2 regions of the Agrobacterium sp. fls2-241-TYG-188a genome follow, and region 1 is predicted to be linked to the other one. Evidence: predicted binding sites of a transcription regulator. Region 1 holds the regulator's gene; the other holds the start of a gene.
The links. The regulator LexA, encoded in region 1, represses DNA repair genes until DNA is damaged. The targets are predictions, from matches to a motif close to TGTTCNNNNTGTGTTCNG.
Positions count from the first base shown of each region.

Region 2: a site for LexA is predicted at 6,943-6,960, ahead of QRN85_RS14890 (putative DNA modification/repair radical SAM protein). Genes of this name have one in related genera too.

Region 1 covers NZ_JARVRD010000002.1:1,177,989-1,186,625, reverse strand. The annotation lists gene eno (phosphopyruvate hydratase) at 1-460, opposite strand, end outside; gene kdsA (3-deoxy-8-phosphooctulonate synthase) at 685-1,533, opposite strand; gene QRN85_RS12465 (VOC family protein) at 1,536-2,408, opposite strand; gene lexA (transcriptional repressor LexA) at 2,606-3,322, shown strand; gene QRN85_RS12455 (glutathione S-transferase family protein) at 3,715-4,401, shown strand; gene QRN85_RS12450 (ComEC/Rec2 family competence protein) at 4,425-6,908, opposite strand; gene gltA (citrate synthase) at 7,170-8,459, shown strand; gene QRN85_RS12440 (amino acid ABC transporter ATP-binding protein) at 8,620-8,637, opposite strand, start outside.
Region 2 covers NZ_JARVRD010000003.1:177,294-185,930, forward strand. The annotation lists gene carB (carbamoyl-phosphate synthase large subunit) at 1-2,251, shown strand, start outside; gene QRN85_RS14875 (aldo/keto reductase family oxidoreductase) at 2,331-3,203, opposite strand; gene QRN85_RS14880 (LysR family transcriptional regulator) at 3,294-4,232, shown strand; gene QRN85_RS14885 (UdgX family uracil-DNA binding protein) at 4,229-5,707, opposite strand; gene QRN85_RS14890 (putative DNA modification/repair radical SAM protein) at 5,707-6,939, opposite strand; gene greA (transcription elongation factor GreA) at 7,158-7,634, shown strand; gene QRN85_RS14900 (glycosyltransferase family 4 protein) at 7,695-8,637, shown strand, end outside.

The DNA.
Region 1 (8,637 bases):
GTGCGCCCCCGTTGATGATGTTCATCATCGGCACTGGCAGGAGGTGGGCGTTCGGGCCACCGACATAACGATAAAGCGGCAGGCCGGTTGTTTCGGCAGCAGCTTTGGCAACGGCCAGCGAAACGCCGAGAATGGCGTTGGCGCCGAGGCGAGACTTGTTCGGTGTGCCATCGAGCGCAATCAGCGTCTGGTCGATGTGGATCTGGCTTTCTGCGTCGAAACCGCCCAGCGCGTCGAAGATTTCCGTATTGACGGCTTCGACGGCCTTTTCAACGCCCTTACCGAGATAGCGCTTTCCGCCATCACGCAGTTCTACGGCTTCGTGCGCGCCTGTCGATGCGCCCGATGGAACTGCCGCACGACCGAAAGAGCCGTCTTCCAGATAGACATCGACTTCAACGGTAGGATTGCCGCGGCTGTCGAGAATCTCGCGTGCGATGATATCGGTAATGGCTGTCATGATCTCTCCCTTGGGACTGGAACAGGATTTTCCGCTGCCTGTCTTAGAGCGCATCCCGAAGACTGTGAAGCGCTTTTCCGACAGGTGAGCGATAAACAGAGCGACTGGTTAGCGACTCAATTTGAATTCTTCTGCCGCTGTTAGACGACGCAGAAGAATTTACAATGACGGCCCCCGTCTCCAGAGGCCGACTTTTCATAAAAATCGATTAAGGCCAAAAGCCGTCAGGCTGCCTTGGCAAGGTCATCGAAAGCCAGCAGCTTTTCCAAAAGCTTTGGCATGTCTTTCAGGTGCACCATGTTTGGCCCGTCAGACGGTGCGTTGTCTGGATCTTCGTGCGTTTCAACGAAAAGACCGGCAACGCCGACAGCGATAGCCGCCCGCGCCAGGGTTTCCACAAACTCCCGCTGGCCGCCGCTCGAGCCACCCTGCCCGCCCGGCTGCTGCACGGAATGAGTCGCATCGAAGACGACCGGCGCGCCAAGCGATGCCATGATTGGAAGCGAACGCATGTCCGACACAAGCGTGTTGTAGCCAAAGGATGCTCCGCGTTCGCACAGAAGGACGTTCGGATTGCCGCTGTCATTGAGCTTCGCCAGAACGTTTTTCATGTCCCACGGCGCCAGGAACTGACCCTTCTTCACGTTGATGACCCGGCCAGTCTTTGCTGCCGCAACGAGAAGATCCGTCTGGCGGCTGAGAAATGCCGGGATTTGCAGGATGTCGACAACCGGTGACACGATGCCGCATTGCTCTTCGGTGTGAATATCCGTCAGCACCGGGAAACCGAACTGTGCCTTGAGTTCTGCAAAAACTTCGAGCGCCTTGTCGATGCCGATGCCGCGCTGGCCGGAAAGTGATGTGCGGTTTGCCTTGTCGAAAGATGATTTGTACACCAACCCGATGCCGAGCCGTCCGCACAGCTCCGCCATCGTTTCCGCAATCATGAAGGCATGGTCGCGGCTTTCCATCTGGCATGGCCCGGCAATGAGCGAGAATCGCTTCGTGTTGCTGAACGTAACCTGACCGGCACCTTCACCGACGACCACATTAAGATTGTTCTGGACGCTCATCTTCACTCCTCGAAGGCAAATATCGCGCCTTGACCGGGCGCTCGCTGAACCAGCAGTCGAGAGCCTTTGCGCGTGTATTCCACGCCATTAGCAGCAAGAAACGACTCTGTCACGGCGAGATCAGCGACGGAAAAGACGACTGCGGCACCGAAAAGGCCAGTGATGCTCTCCTGCTCGGCCCCATCAAACTCTTCTGCAACCGTCTGCGCATGCGCGATGCGGATGACCGCGCCGGGCGTAAGAAAGCTGAGGTTTCCCGTTGAGTCGGCTGCTGCCGACACACCAAAAGCTGCGTCCACCAATGGCGCAAAGGCGTCCGGTCGGTCTGAGCGCAGGGTTATTTCGCGCAGGCCAGTCGCTCCATTTTTGTGAGCTGTGAGGTAGGACCGTTTTGCGGAAAAAGCGTTGACACGCTCACAGGTGAAAAGGAACAGATTTCCGTCATCCTTTTCCGCCGCAAAAGCCAGGCGAAAGCTCGCTTCAGATCGGCTTCCGTCCGGCAATGTTACCGGTCGACTGAACGAAAATGCGTCGCCGCCGGAAAGTCCAGCCTCAACGAAGCTATGATGATCAGCATCTGCGTCGTGCGTTTTTCCGGCGACTGCGGAAAACCCCTGCTGCCCGTATCGCTTTCGAAAGACTTCATCGCGTCGAACAAAGGCGTTGCCTTCTGCGCAAGCCCTGGAATATTGCGCGGCGTCTCCGATTGCCAGGGGTTCGAGATACTGCCCCTCTTTGAGAAAGACACAGGCATTTTTGGTGCCGAAGGGGTGCCTTGCATCTGCAGCAACCGTAAAGCCCAGCGCCAAGAGACGCGCCCGTGCTTGGCCGAGGTCTGCAACGGGCATTACGATATGATCGATTTCACGCGCCATGAGGGGTCCTTCCGCTTCGTCGGCATGGGCATTCCACTGTTGCAAGCCGCATGTTTTATGGCCGGGCAAGATAATGGATGTAAATTGTCACAAGCACACTGATTTTTAAGGGATTGCAGAACACATATGGAACATATAGTGTTCGTTCTGTATTTGTTTCGCGAATCTTCGCCTCGAATCTCTAAGGGTGTTACTCCATGCTCACGCGCAAACAGCAGGAATTGCTACTGTTCATTCATGAGAGAATGAAAGAGTCTGGCGTGCCGCCTTCCTTCGATGAGATGAAGGACGCACTTGATCTGGCATCGAAATCAGGAATCCACCGCCTGATCACCGCGCTCGAAGAGCGAGGCTTTATTCGTCGGCTACCGAATCGGGCGCGTGCGCTTGAAGTCATCAAGCTGCCTGAGTCCTACACGCCTGCCAGCAAGCCTCAACGTGGCTTCTCGCCGAGCGTCATCGAAGGTAGCCTTGGCAAAACCAAACCGGCTGAGCCAGCACCCCTGCCGGTCGCGTCGAATGATTCGAACTCGGTCAGCGTCCCTGTCATGGGCCGCATCGCCGCGGGTGTTCCCATTTCGGCCATTCAGAACAACACGCATGACGTCGTTGTGCCAATCGACATGATTGGTGCGGGCGAACATTACGCGCTTGAAGTCAAAGGCGATTCGATGATCGAAGCCGGGATTTTTGATGGCGACACGGTCATTATCCGCGATGTCAGCACGGCAAATCCGGGAGATATCATTGTTGCATTGGTGGATGATGAAGAAGCCACATTGAAGCGCTTTCGTCGCAAGGGCGCGTCGATCGCGCTTGAGGCTGCGAACCCTGCCTATGAGACCCGGATTTTTGGACCGGACCGCGTCAAAATTCAGGGCAAGCTCGTCGGCCTTATTCGCCGCTATCACTGACCGGTGACTTTTCTTATGCGTGGAGGTAGCGGTCGCCTTGGCCGCTGCCCTTTGCAGTGCCTGTCTAGAGAAAAGATACGCGGACATCGAACTCCTGTCCGATATCAACAGGTCTTGGACACCAGAAGCGCCGGTTTTTGCGTCCTTATATGTAGCTGGCTCACTAGTTTCAGGTTGCGCTTGGAAGTTCGTCACCTTGCGAGCCTGAAGCTGGGCATTGCTCTTACCGGTTTAGCCATTCTAGCAGTCGACTGGCAGGCAATCATGCTGTCCAGCGTCGCGCTCCCTCCTGCATGACACATCAAATATTTTGAAGAGGCCTATCTTCGAAACGGTCTGTATCAAATGGCTCGTCTCAGCTAGCACGGGAGTTCGTAACGGAGGGCAGCGATATGTACGATCTTTATATAGCCAACAAGAATTACTCCTCCTGGTCGTTGCGTCCATGGGTGTTGATGCGGACGCTGGACATCGGTTTCAAAGAAAGCCTATTTCCTTTCGGCAATTCAGCGAAGGACTTCTCAGCGTTTTCGCCCACTGCCAAAGTTCCCTGCCTTGTTGACGGTGATCTCACCGTATGGGATTCGCTCGCCATTGCAGAATATCTGGCTGAACGACATAGCGGTGGGTGGGCAGACAATGCTGCCGCTCGCGCCTGGTCTCGATCAGCTGCTGCGGAAATGCACTCGGGTTTCCAGGCGCTGCGCAACGAGCATCCCATGAGTGTCGGCCTTCGCATTCGCCCAGCTTCCATGAGCGCATCGCTGCAAAAGGACATCGCGCGTATCGACGCTCTCTGGCAGCAGGGTCTGAAGTCCTTTGGTGGCCCATTCCTGGCGGGTAGCACGTTCACGGCCGTGGATGCATTTTTCTGCCCGGTCGCTTTCCGCTTTCAGACGTACGGAACAGTGCTTTCTGCGGAGTCCACGGAGTACAAGGACCGTCTTCTCTCACTGCCTGCAATGCAGGAGTGGCAAGAGGCGGCGCTTCTGGAGACATGGCGCGACGGCGATCATGAGGAAGAGGCGAAAGCAGTCGGAGAGATATTGGCTGATCTTCGTCTGTCAGGGAATTCGTAAGCGGCAGGTGTCGTTCACAGCTTTCATCGCTCAGCTGAAAGCAATGCAGCGATATGCTCTGGCAAGGTGGCGTCATAGGTTTTGCTGCGCCACTGGTAGCTGCGGTGAGCGGTCCATGGTCGCTCGATGCCGTCCAACGCCGCTTTGGCGCTGTAGCGGGGGGCTCCCTCCCCGCCAAACCAGATTTCCATCGAGCCGGTGCGCCGCAACGTATCGCCTGTAATGAGCAGCGCACCTGATCGGCAGGCTGGAAACGGCACTCCCCGGCTTGTTACCACGATGTCAGCGAGATCACAGGCGGCTCCCGTCAACAATGTGTTGGATAGGACCGCAATGCGAACGCCTTTTTGGGATTTCAATGCGCACCATAGGTCCTTGCGGCATGTAAAGCGTTGCGTGCCGGCAAGCGCTGTCTTCATTTCAGCCAGCGCCTGCGTTTTGTCCGCTTCGCTCAAGCCAGCGCGAGACGCTTGCTGGTTTTCAAGCTCCTGGGTGTCTCCATCCGCCTGCCTCTCCGTGTCTAGCAGATGCGGAGCAACATGTTCCATCGTCAGTGGAACCGCCCTCTCCCATTGATCATAGATGAAGCCCGACGCGCGGGCCTTTGTCGTCGCAACCGCGTCATTGGATAAAAGCGCAATGAGCGAACCGTCCTCGAAAATCAACAGGTCGGGCTTAGCGCTCCAGCGTTCGGTTCCAAGCATGATGAGCCCCGCCGCGATGAATGGCAGGCCGATCAGTGCCAGTCGTGTTCGAAGGAGCGAAAGAAGCAGAAATCCAATTGTTGAAATGGTGAGAAACCAGGGATGTTGCCGGCCGATGGTTGCGTCCCCACCCCAGCTCGAAACCGTCTTGGCAATCTCGATGACAATCTCCATGCCATAGCCCATTATCTTCAGGAATGGGCCATCCAGGCCGAAAGGCATGAGCAGCATTCCAGCGAGCCCGAAAGGCATGACAATAAGCGACATGACCGGCATTGCAGCAAGGTTCGCGGCAAGGCCATAGGTTGTGATGCGGTGGAAATGTTCAATCGAGTAGACCGCAGTCGAAAGGCCGCCGATAAAGGATGTCAAAGCGACGCCTCCGACAACCGCCGCCGATTTCGTTGTCAGCGTCAGCCACCATGGGGGATTGGTTATCGAGAGGCCGTCCTCCTTGTTTCGCCACCGGCTCCAGAACGAGTAGGCGGACACGAGCGCGAGCGTCGCGGCGAAGGACATCTGGAAACTTGGCCCCATCACCTCTTGCGGGGAAAGCACCACGATTATCAATGCGGAGAGCGCCACATTTCGAAGGCTGATGGACGGCCGGTCGACCAGAACCGCAATCAGCATGATCGACATCATCAACCATGCTCTTTCCGCTGAAACGGCAAAGCCGGATATAAGGTAATAGGCAAACGTCATGAGAAGTGCCGCAAAGGCGGATATCTTCTTGACCGGCCAACGTTGGGAAAATCCCGGAAAGAGGCTGAACACCGTGCGCATTCCGACAAAGAATATGCCGGCAGCCAGCGCCATGTTCAGTCCGGAGATTGCGACGATATGAGCGAGGCCGGAAACCCGCAGTGCCTCCATGGTCTCGCTTGAGATGGCCCGCCGCTCATCGGTCACGATGGACGCAGCAAACGCTCCCGCATCACCCGGTATGAGGTACCGAATGCGCTGGGCGATATCACTGCGTAATTCATAAAGCCATTCTCCCGCAATCTTGGCTGGGCCCGATGCAGGCACAGCATATGGATCTGCGCTGACGCGTTGCGGCGGCCCGTAGAAAAAGCCAGTTGCGCCGATTCCCTCGAAGAATGAGGCGAAGGCAAAATCATTCAGCCCTGGCAAGGCAGGGCCGGATGGTGGCGAGAGGCGCGCCTTGCCCGTAATCGTTTCGCCGATTTCAGCCGCCTGATGGCGGCTGCGGGCCACGACTGACACTCGATCGGGCGGACGAGACACTGTTGGGTTTGACGTCGATGTCAGTGCCAAGACGTAGCGCCAGTTTCCGCGCGCATCCAGTTCACGCCGCTCCACCGTGCCTTTGACCAGTGTCGTGACGGGCGTATCGAGAATGATTGTGGCGCTGCGCTGGGTGTCCCAATCGGCAAGGACCATGCCCAGCAGAAGCAGTGCAACGGTTTTCAGAAAAATGGAGGTGGCACCCGGCCTGTGGTATAGGGCGGCAGCTGATATCATGACGCAAAGAGTTGCGATCAAGAGCGGCAGAGAAGGTGGGGTGGCTGGCAGGCAGAACCAGAATGCGGCGCCAGCGGCAATAAGAACGGGGACGAAAAGAAATCCCCCGCGATATGCGCGCTCCTCTTCGATGCACCGCAAACACCAGTGTCTAAACCTGGTCTGCAAACTGTCCTTTTGGGGAGTGACCGGCCCCTGCCCCACCAGTGCGCCTCGCGAGACATGCAGCGGCAACAGCAAGGCATCGAGCTCCGTTTGCGCAACGAAGTCCGTTTCCCGGTTACGGAAAAGCTTGTTCTCTTCTCTCTGGTTCAACCCCCGGCGCCCCTTGCCGCAAGGGTTCTAGTTTGCAACCCTGGAAGGCATATTGCAACATCTTGCGCGATTAAGGAAGCATTGACCTAGAATGAAACACTTTGCCGTAGAAATGCTTCATTTTGGGATATTGCCGTGTCGCAATGCACAATTTGCTCGTTCGATAGCTTGGCTTTGTCGCAAGGATCATATAGCTAAATCGCTGACGCTTAACTGGCTGATGCGTCACCCCGCATCGCCTGCATATTTCGGAGGTATGGTATGACGGAAAATAGCGCGACAGTGACCCTCGGCGACACCAAAGTCGATCTTCCTGTACGAGAAGGCACGATCGGTCCCAAGGTCGTTGATATCGGAACGCTTTACAAGCACACCGGCACCTTTACCTACGATCCCGGCTTTACATCAACTGCATCGTGCGAATCCAAGATCACCTACATCGACGGCGACGAAGGCGTTTTGCTGCACCGCGGCTACCCTATCGAACAGCTGGCCGAACAGGGCGATTTCCTTGAAACCTGCTATCTGCTGCTCTACGGCGAACTGCCAACAACCGCACAGAAGAAGGATTTCGACACACGCGTTACGCGCCACACCATGGTGCATGAGCAGATGAGCCGCTTCTTCACCGGCTATCGCCGCGACGCTCACCCGATGGCCGTCATGTGCGGTACGGTCGGCGCGCTGTCTGCTTTCTATCACGACTCCACCGACATTACCGATCCGCATCAGCGCATGGTCGCTTCGCTGCGCATGATCGCCAAGATGCCGACGATTGCCGCCATGGCCTATAAGTACCACATCGGCCAGCCATTCGTTTACCCGAAGAACGATCTGGATTACGCATCCAACTTCCTCAACATGTGCTTTGCCGTACCCTGCGAAGACTACAAGGTCGATCCGGTACTGGCCCGCGCAATGGACCGCATCTTCATCCTCCATGCCGACCATGAGCAGAACGCGTCGACCTCGACTGTTCGTCTTGCTGGCTCTTCGGGTGCTAACCCGTTCGCATGTATCGCAGCTGGCATTGCCTGCCTCTGGGGCCCTGCTCACGGCGGTGCTAACGAAGCTGCGCTCAACATGCTCAATGAAATCGGCTCCGTTGACCGCATTCCTGAGTACATTGCCCGCGCCAAGGACAAGAACGATCCGTTCCGTCTGATGGGCTTTGGCCACCGCGTCTATAAGAACTACGATCCGCGCGCCAAGATCATGCAGAAGACCATGTACGAAGTGCTGGAAGCCACCGGCAACCAGGACGATCCGATCATGCAGGTTGCCCTGGAGCTGGAAAAGATCGCGCTTTCCGACCCTTATTTCGTCGAAAAGAAGCTCTACCCGAATGTCGACTTCTATTCCGGCATTACGCTGAAGGCGCTCGGCTTCCCCACAACCATGTTCACCGTTCTCTTCGCTCTCGCCCGCACCGTCGGCTGGATCGCGCAGTGGAACGAAATGATCGAAGACCCGCAGCAGCGCATCGGCCGCCCACGCCAGCTCTACACCGGTGCTGCAAAGCGCGACTATACACCGGTGTCCAAGCGTTAAGCTTGTCGCCATCGCACAATAGGAAAAGCCGGGTCGATGCCCGGCTTTTTTTATGCCCCTCATTGAGATCATGGTGCCGGGCAGTCCGAAGCATCTATCCACGTTTGATGTTGCGGTTGGTTGACTCCGCGAGGCATTCCTGGATCACGTTAGCCAGACCTCAATGCGCCGCAACGCC
Region 2 (8,637 bases), on a different contig from region 1:
GCGCTTTGCCTTCGAAAAATTCCCAGGCGCTTCGCCGATCCTGACCACCGCCATGAAGTCTGTCGGTGAAGTCATGGCAATTGGGCGTACATTTGCCGAATCCCTGCAGAAGGCGCTGCGCGGTCTGGAAACCGGCCTGACGGGTCTCGATGAAATCGAAATCCCCGGCTACGAAGAGGGTGAAGGCTCCAAGAACGCCATCCGCGCCGCCATCGGCACACCGACGCCTGACCGTCTGCGCATGGTCGCACAGGCCCTGCGCATGGGCATGTCCGAAGCCGAAGTGCATGAAAACAGCAAGATCGATCCTTGGTTCATCGCCCAGTTCAAGGCCATCGTGGACATGGAAGAGCGCGTGCGTGAGCATGGCCTGCCGCAGGATGCCGAGAACCTCCGTTCGCTGAAAGCGATGGGCTTTTCGGATGCCCGTCTTGCCAGCCTGAGCAAGAAGCGTCCCAAGGAAGTTGCTGAGCTGCGCAACAGCCTGGAAGTCCGTCCCGTCTTCAAGCGCATCGACACCTGCGCTGCCGAATTCGCGTCGCCGACCGCCTACATGTACTCGACCTACGAGACACCATTCGCCGGTCAGCTGCGCTCTGAAGCCCAGATTTCGGATCGCAAGAAGGTCGTCATTCTCGGCGGTGGCCCGAACCGTATCGGTCAGGGCATCGAATTCGACTATTGCTGCTGCCACGCCGCCTTCGCGCTGAAGGATGCGGGCTTCGAAGCCATCATGATCAACTGCAACCCGGAAACCGTGTCCACCGACTACGACACCTCCGACCGCCTCTATTTCGAGCCGCTGACGGCTGAAGACGTGATCGAGATCATGCGTGCGGAGCAGGAAAACGGCGAGTTGGTCGGCGTCATCGTGCAATTCGGCGGCCAGACACCGCTCAAGCTGGCCGAAGCATTGGAAAAGAACGGTATCCCGATCCTCGGCACAGCGCCTGACATGATCGACCTTGCCGAAGACCGCGACCGCTTCCAGAAGCTTCTGATGAAGCTGGATCTGGCGCAGCCGAACAACGGTATCGCCTATTCGGTCGAGCAGGCCCGCCTCGTGGCCTCCGAAATCGGCTTCCCGCTGGTCGTTCGCCCATCCTACGTTCTGGGTGGCCGCGCCATGCAGATCATTCATTCCGAAGGCCAGTTGCAGACCTATCTGCTAGATACGGTTCCGGGCCTCGTTCCTGAAGATATCAAGCAGCGTTACCCCAATGACAAGACCGGCCAGATCAACACGCTGCTGGGCAAGAACCCGCTTCTGTTCGACAGCTACCTGACCAACGCCGTCGAAGTGGACGTCGATGCTCTCTGCGATGGCGAAAACGTCTTCGTTTCAGGCATCATGGAGCACATCGAAGAAGCTGGTATTCACTCTGGCGACAGCGCCTGCTCTTTGCCATCGCGTTCGCTTTCCAAGGAAACGCTGGACGAGCTTGAACGCCAGACGACGGCCATGGCCAAGGCGCTCAATGTTGGCGGCCTGATGAACGTTCAGTACGCCATCAAGGACGGCACCATCTACGTTCTGGAAGTCAACCCCCGCGCCTCGCGTACCGTGCCCTTCGTCGCCAAGACCATCGGCGCACCCATTGCCAAGATCGCGGCTCGCATCATGACCGGCGAGAAGCTGGATGCAGCAATCGCCGCCTATGGCGAAAAGCCGGATCCACGCAATCTCAAGCATATCGCCGTCAAGGAAGCGGTCTTCCCATTCGCCCGCTTCCCCGGCGTCGACATCCTGCTTGGACCGGAAATGCGCTCCACGGGCGAAGTCATCGGCCTCGACAGCGATTTCGCACTGGCCTTTGCAAAGTCTCAGCTTGGAGCGGGTGTCGATCTGCCGCGCTCGGGTGCTGTCTTCGTGTCCGTACGCGATGAAGACAAGCAACGCGTCCTGCCCGCCATCCGCCATCTGGTGGAAATCGGCTTCAAGGTTCTGGCAACCGGCGGCACGCAGCGCTTCCTTGCGGAACAGGGCATCGATGCCGAAAAGATCAACAAAGTACAGGAAGGCCGTCCGCATATCGAAGACGCCATCCGTAACCGTCAGGTCCAGCTGGTCATCAACACCACTGATAGCAACAAGGCGATCTCGGACTCGAAGTCGCTGCGTCGCGCAACACTGATGCAGAAGGTGCCATACTACACCACCATGTCTGGTGCTGAATCTGCCGCGCTTGCAATCAAGGCCCTGAAAGCAGGCAGCCTCGACGTAAAGCCTCTGCAGAACTACTTCGCATAAGCAGGGTCGACCTTCTGACTAAAATTAGAAAGGGCGCGTCCTCGGACGCGCCCTTTTTCCCATGTGGCGATAGGGCCGGTCAGCCGTTGGCTGCAACGCCTTCGAGTTCAGCCATGACCTCGTCAGAAAGGGCGATAGCGGCGGCACCAAGATTTTCGTGCAGATGGGCCACCGAGGACGTTCCTGGAATAAGCAGAATATTGGGTGCACGGCGCAACAGCCAGGCAAGCGCGACCTGCATTGGCGTCGCCCCAAGCCGCTGGGCGACATCCGACAGGGTGGAAGATTGCAACGGACTGAAGCCACCCAGCGGAAAGAATGGCACATAGGCAATGCCGTCGCGGGCGAGATCGTCAATCAGTTGATCGTCGTTTCGATGCGCCAGATTGTACATGTTCTGGACACAGACGATATCAGCAATGCGCCTCGCCTCGGCAATCTGGCTGGCGGTGACATTGCTAAGGCCGATATGACGGACCAAGCCTTGCCGCTGCAACTCCGCGATTGGCGTCAGCAAATGCTCGATCGAACCTTCCGCTGGACCATGCACATCAAACATGATCCGCAAATTGACGACATCGAGAACGTCGAGCCCGAGATTGCGCAGATTATCGTGCACGGCCTGTGTAAGTTCCTCCGGCGAAGTTGCCGGGTTCCATGATTTGTCGGCACCGCGCATGGCACCGATCTTGGTGACGATGGTCAGGTCATCGGCATAGGGGTGCAGGGCCTCACGAATGATTCTGTTGGTAATATGCGGCCCATAGAAGTCACTCGTATCGATGTGATTGACGCCCGCTTCCACCGCCGCTCGCAAAACCGCAACTGCCGCGTCGTGATCCCTGGGAGGTCCGAAAACCCCCAGCCCTGCCAATTGCATGGCTCCATATCCCAGACGCCCGACAGAGCGGCTACCGAGCTTGAATGTACCGGCTTTTTGCATGGTGTTCATGATCATCTCCTGTGATGCATTCACACTAGCGGCTTTGCCCTATGAGCATAACTGGGTACAATCGATACAGACTGTGCGAGAGAACGAACAATGAAAGCCAATCTGGATGATCTGAATATCTTCGTTGCCGTAGCCCGTGCAGGCGGGTTTCGTGAGGCCGCGCGCATACGCAATGGCAGCGCTTCCGGTTTGAGCGAAGCGGTTCGCAGGCTGGAGAGCGAGCTTGGCGTGCGTCTTCTCAACCGCACCACGCGCAGCGTTTCGCTGACTGAGGCGGGGCAAGGCCTGCTGCACCGCCTGTCACCCGCGTTGAGCGAGGTTGAAGCCGCACTTGATGTCGTGAACGGTTTCAGAGACAGGCCAGCAGGCACGCTGCGGATCAACGTTCCCGTTAGTGCGGCCCGTCTTGTCCTTCCTGATATCGTCCCCGGTTTTCTCGAGGCCTATCCGGATATCAGACTTGAGGTCATCACCGAAGAGAGCTTCGTTGACATCCTCGCCGCCGGCTGCGACGCGGGCATACGTTACGACGAGCGCCTCGAACAGGATATGATTGCCATTCCCATCGGTCCTCGCGTGCAACGCATCGCCTCGGCCGCCTCGCCCGGCTATCTGGAAAGACGTGGCCATCCGCAACATCCCCGCGACCTTCTGGATCACGCCTGCATCCGCGGCCGCTTCGCCAGCGGCTTTCTGCCGCCTTGGGAATTTGAGCGGGATGGTGAGCTTGTCGTGATCGAGCCGAATGGACCTCTGACCGTGAGGATTGGTGGAGCGGTTGATCTTGCTGTCGACGCAGCCATAGCTGGAACCGGCATCGTCTCCCTGTTCGAAGACTGGCTGCGCCCGCATTTTGCACAAGGCAGCCTAGTTCCGGTTCTCGAACCTTGGTGGCAAAGCTTTAGCGGACCGTTTCTGTATTATCCCGGCAGACGCCTCGTGCCTGCCCCTCTGCGGGCTTTCATAGATTTCGTAAAGGCCGCCAATGAACGCAGCGCTCGGCTAGCACCGTCAGTTCAGACAGATTAGGACATTGCCGACGCAGTGCCCGTCCCATCCATCAGCCTGCGCACCGCCTGCATGTCCGCCCGGAAACGTTCGAACTCTTCGGCTTTGCGTCGTTCCTCTGGAATGCGCAGCAGATATGATGGATGAACCGTCACGAATAGTGTTCTGCCGCCATCCATCGGCATCGGCTTTCCGCGCAGGTCTGAAACCTTCTCCTTCAAACCCGTCAGGGAAAACACAGCCGTTGCTCCCATCGCGACAATCAGCTTCGGCTGGACAAGCTCGATTTCCCGCGTCAACCACCAACGGCATCGCTCCACTTCTCCTGCATCCGGGCGTTGGTGGATACGCTTCTTGCCCCGTGCCTCATATTTGAAATGCTTGACCGCATTTGTCACATAAAGGTCTTTCCGCGCTATGCCGGTTTCACCCACTACCTGATCGAACACCTTACCCGCCGGGCCAACAAAGGGCCGCCCTGCCAGATCTTCGAAATCGCCCGGCTGCTCTCCCACGATCATCGTTGCCGCGCCCTCTGGGCCCTCTCCAAAGACGGTCTGCGTTGCTTTGCAGTGAAGCGGACACATGGTGCAGGCCTGCGCTTCATGCTTCAAACCCGCCAATGTATCCGCATCAGGCAAGGCAGGCACGGGCCTGCTTTCCGCTGCTGCCTGAATGCGATGATGGAACAATTGTGGCTCGGTCGCAGCCCTTGCCCCCATCTCCAGAACACGACGTTCTGCATTCAGCACAAGCTCTGGAATGAGGTCGGCCTCGGGCAGGTTCTTCCAGTATTTCTTCGGCATTTCTGCCGTCATGGCCTTAATCTTCAACCGCGCCGGATTGAAAATATTGGCATAATAGGTGCGCCAAAGCTCATCGGTCTCATCGGAAAGATCAGGCTGTTGGGCCGGAAGGCGGGACGTCTCAAGTGTTTCGCCATCCCAGCGGGCGGAGCCCTTTGGCGTGAGAATCATCCAGTCCATGTCGGTAAAGCGTCTTTGAAAAAAAGCTGCCTTCCGCTCGACAATGAAATGGTCCGGCTCGAACCAGGCGATGAACCGGCGGCGACCAACCTGCTCCGGCTGCAGACCCACCTCCTTGAAACGGACAAAGGCCGTCATCTTGTGGCTATCGCGCCGAACGGATTTTTCCAGTTTCCTCGCTTCGGTCACATCCGCATCCGCCTTGAACTGCAGCAGCGCCTTGTCCTGCTGCAGACGCCAAAGCAGGCGATAGAGCAGCGCAAACCGCGCCGGATCGCTGTGGCAGACAATTGTCTGTGCCAGTTCCATGAAAGCAGCAGGGACGCTTAGCTTCTTTGTTGTCGTTGAGACCGGCAACGGATCTTCTTCCGAAAAACCGAAGAGACCGGCATCCTCGCCGCGCAGGTGCCACTCCACATTCTGTGGCGCAATATCGGCAGAAAGAAAGGCTCTTGCCGCATCGCGCCACTCGTTAAAATCCCCCCGGCCCTCCAGCGATATCCTGTGCATTACAGAAGCGATAATTGTTCAGGCTGTGGCGCAAACATATCGCGCAGATCAGGTCGCTCCGTCAGCTTGCCCGGCGTCCAGCCACCAGCAACGACAAAGGCCTTCACCTTCTTCAACGAAACCCCGAAACGTCCGAGATCTTCCAGACGCAATTGCCGAAATCGGCGCGAGGCCAGAATGGATTTGACAGTTTTGGTGCCAAAGCCAGGCACCCTCAGCAGCATCTCCCGGTCTGCCGAGTTGATATCAACAGGAAAACTCTGCCGGTTGGCCAGCGCCCATGCCAGCTTTGGATCGATATCGAGATCGAGCATTCCGTCCTTTTGGGTGGAAGCAATCTCGTTGATATCAAAACCATAGAAGCGATAGAGCCAATCGGCCTGATAGAGACGATGCTCCCGCATCAAGGGTGGCTTGATAAGCGGCAGGTTTTTCGACGAATCCGGAATGGGGCTGAAAGCTGAGTAATAGACGCGCCGCAAGCCGTAACTGCCATAAAGACGCGCGCTGGTCTGCAGAATCGTTGTGTCATTGGCGCCGTCAGCACCCACGATCATTTGGGTGCTCTGACCGGCTGGCGCAAATTTCCTGACCCGCTTCGTTCTCAAGGTCGGCTCGCCGGCCTCTTCGATTTTCAACCTGATGTCGGCCATGGACTTGCGGATGTTTACCGGCTGTTTTTCCGGTGCAAAACGCCCGATCCCGCTATCTGTCGGAAGCTCGATGTTGATCGACAAGCGATCGGCGTAAAGCCCGGCTTCTTCGACCAGTTTCGCGGAGGCCTCGGGAATGGATTTGAGGTGAATATATCCGCGAAACCCATGGGTTACCCGCAGCTCTCTCGCCACCCGGACCAGTTCTTCCATTGTGTGATCTGACGAACGGATGATGCCCGAAGACAGAAAAAGCCCTTCGATATAGTTGCGCCTGTAGAATTCCAGCGTCAGCCAGACCACTTCCTCAACGGAGAATCGCGCGCGCTCCACATTGCTGGACGATCTATTGATGCAGTAGGCGCAGTCATAAATGCAGAAATTGGTCAGCAGTATCTTGAGAAGGGAAATACACCTGCCATCCGGCGCATAGGCGTGGCAAATGCCCGAACCTTCTGTCGAACCCAAACCGCCACTATTGGACGAATTGCGCTTCGTCGTGCCACTGGAGGCGCAGGACGCGTCGTATTTCGCCGCATCGGACAGTACTGCAAGCCGGTCTTTTATGGACTTTTTCATACATGTTCACTAAATGTTCTCAGCGATCATGTCAATATTTGTCTATCATCAAGTTCCGCATGACAGAAAATGCATGGTTTCAAATTTGCTGGCAATTGGCTTGCGACTTCTGATATAGTCTCGCGAATTGTGATTTTGACTGGTTCCGTAGTTTTGCTCCGGAACCTGTTTCTTTTTGTGTCTGCGGTTACCGCGGTAGAATGCGAAGGAAGAAAAAAATGGTAGAAAAAGTACCGATGACCCAGGGCGGATTCGTCAAGCTGCAGGAAGAACTTCGCTGGCGCCAGCAGGAAGAGCGCCCACGCATCATCGAGGCAATCGCGGAAGCTCGCGCCCATGGTGACCTCTCTGAAAATGCAGAATATCACGCCGCCAAGGAAGCGCAGAGCCACAATGAGGGCCGAATCTCCGAGCTCGAAGATTTGACGGCACGCGCAGAAGTCATCGATCTTTCCAAGATGTCTGGCACCACCGTCAAGTTCGGTGCGACGATCAAGCTTGTGGATGAAGATTCCAACGAGCAGAAAATCTACCAGATCGTGGGCGATCAGGAAGCAGACGTCAAACAGGGCCGCATTTCCATTTCGTCCCCTATTGCGCGTGCCCTGATCGGCAAGGAAGTTGGCGATAGCATCGAAGTGAACGCGCCTGGCGGTTCACGCGGCTACGAAATTCTTTCCATCAACTGGGGTTGAGCATCGACCCGCTCCCTGCGAGACAATCAGTTGCCTTACATTGATTTGAGAAACGTCCGTGTGCTCGCGCCAAATTTCAAGCGCAGGCTCTCAGGCGTGACATCGACGATCATTCAGCTCGTGCCGGTGCAAAACCGGCTCGGGCAACAGGTCGCTGTCATAGGGCCGGGTCTGCCCGAAAGCTTGCCACATGTTCGCTTCCGCGACCTGTGGCGGCTGTGGCAGGCGGGCCCGGATGGGCGGCCTCGTGTGTGGCACGCACGGCGGAATATAGAAATGCTCCCCGGCATTATCCTGCGCGATCTGCTGCGCATGAAGCTGAAGCTTGTCTTCACCTCGGCATCCCAGCGCAAGCATAGCGGCTGGACGAAATTTCTGATTTCAAAAATGGATGCCATCATTTCCACCAGCAACAAGACGGCGTCCTATATGGCTTTGCCGAGCGACGTCATCATGCATGGCATCGATACGGACCGCTTTTCGCCAGCCGCGGATAAGGCCGATGCCAAACGCGTGCTGGGGCTGGACCCCGACCAGAAATATGTGGGTTGTTTCGGACGGGTGCGTCGTCAAAAGGGCACGGACCTGTTTGTCGATGCAATGATTCCGCTTCTTCCACAAAATACCGGCTGGTCGGCCATTGTTGCGGGTCGCGCAACCGGCCCGCATGTGGAATTTGAAAATGGTCTCAAGGATAAGGTCCGGGCTGCCGGCCTTTCCGAGCGTATTCTTTTCGTGGGCGAGCACACCAATATCAACGAATGGTATCGTGCGCTCGATCTCTTCATCGCGCCGCAGCGATGGGAAGGTTTCGGGCTGACGCCGCTGGAAGCCATGGCATCGGCTGTGCCGGTGGTGGCAACGGATGTCGGCGCGTTCCCGGAGCTTTTGGTGGTGGGCCACACAGGCGACATTACGGAGCGCGACAATCTGGCGGCAATGATAGAAACTGCCGGACCATGGATCGCAAATGACGAGCAACGCAGCAACGCCCAGTCAGCCG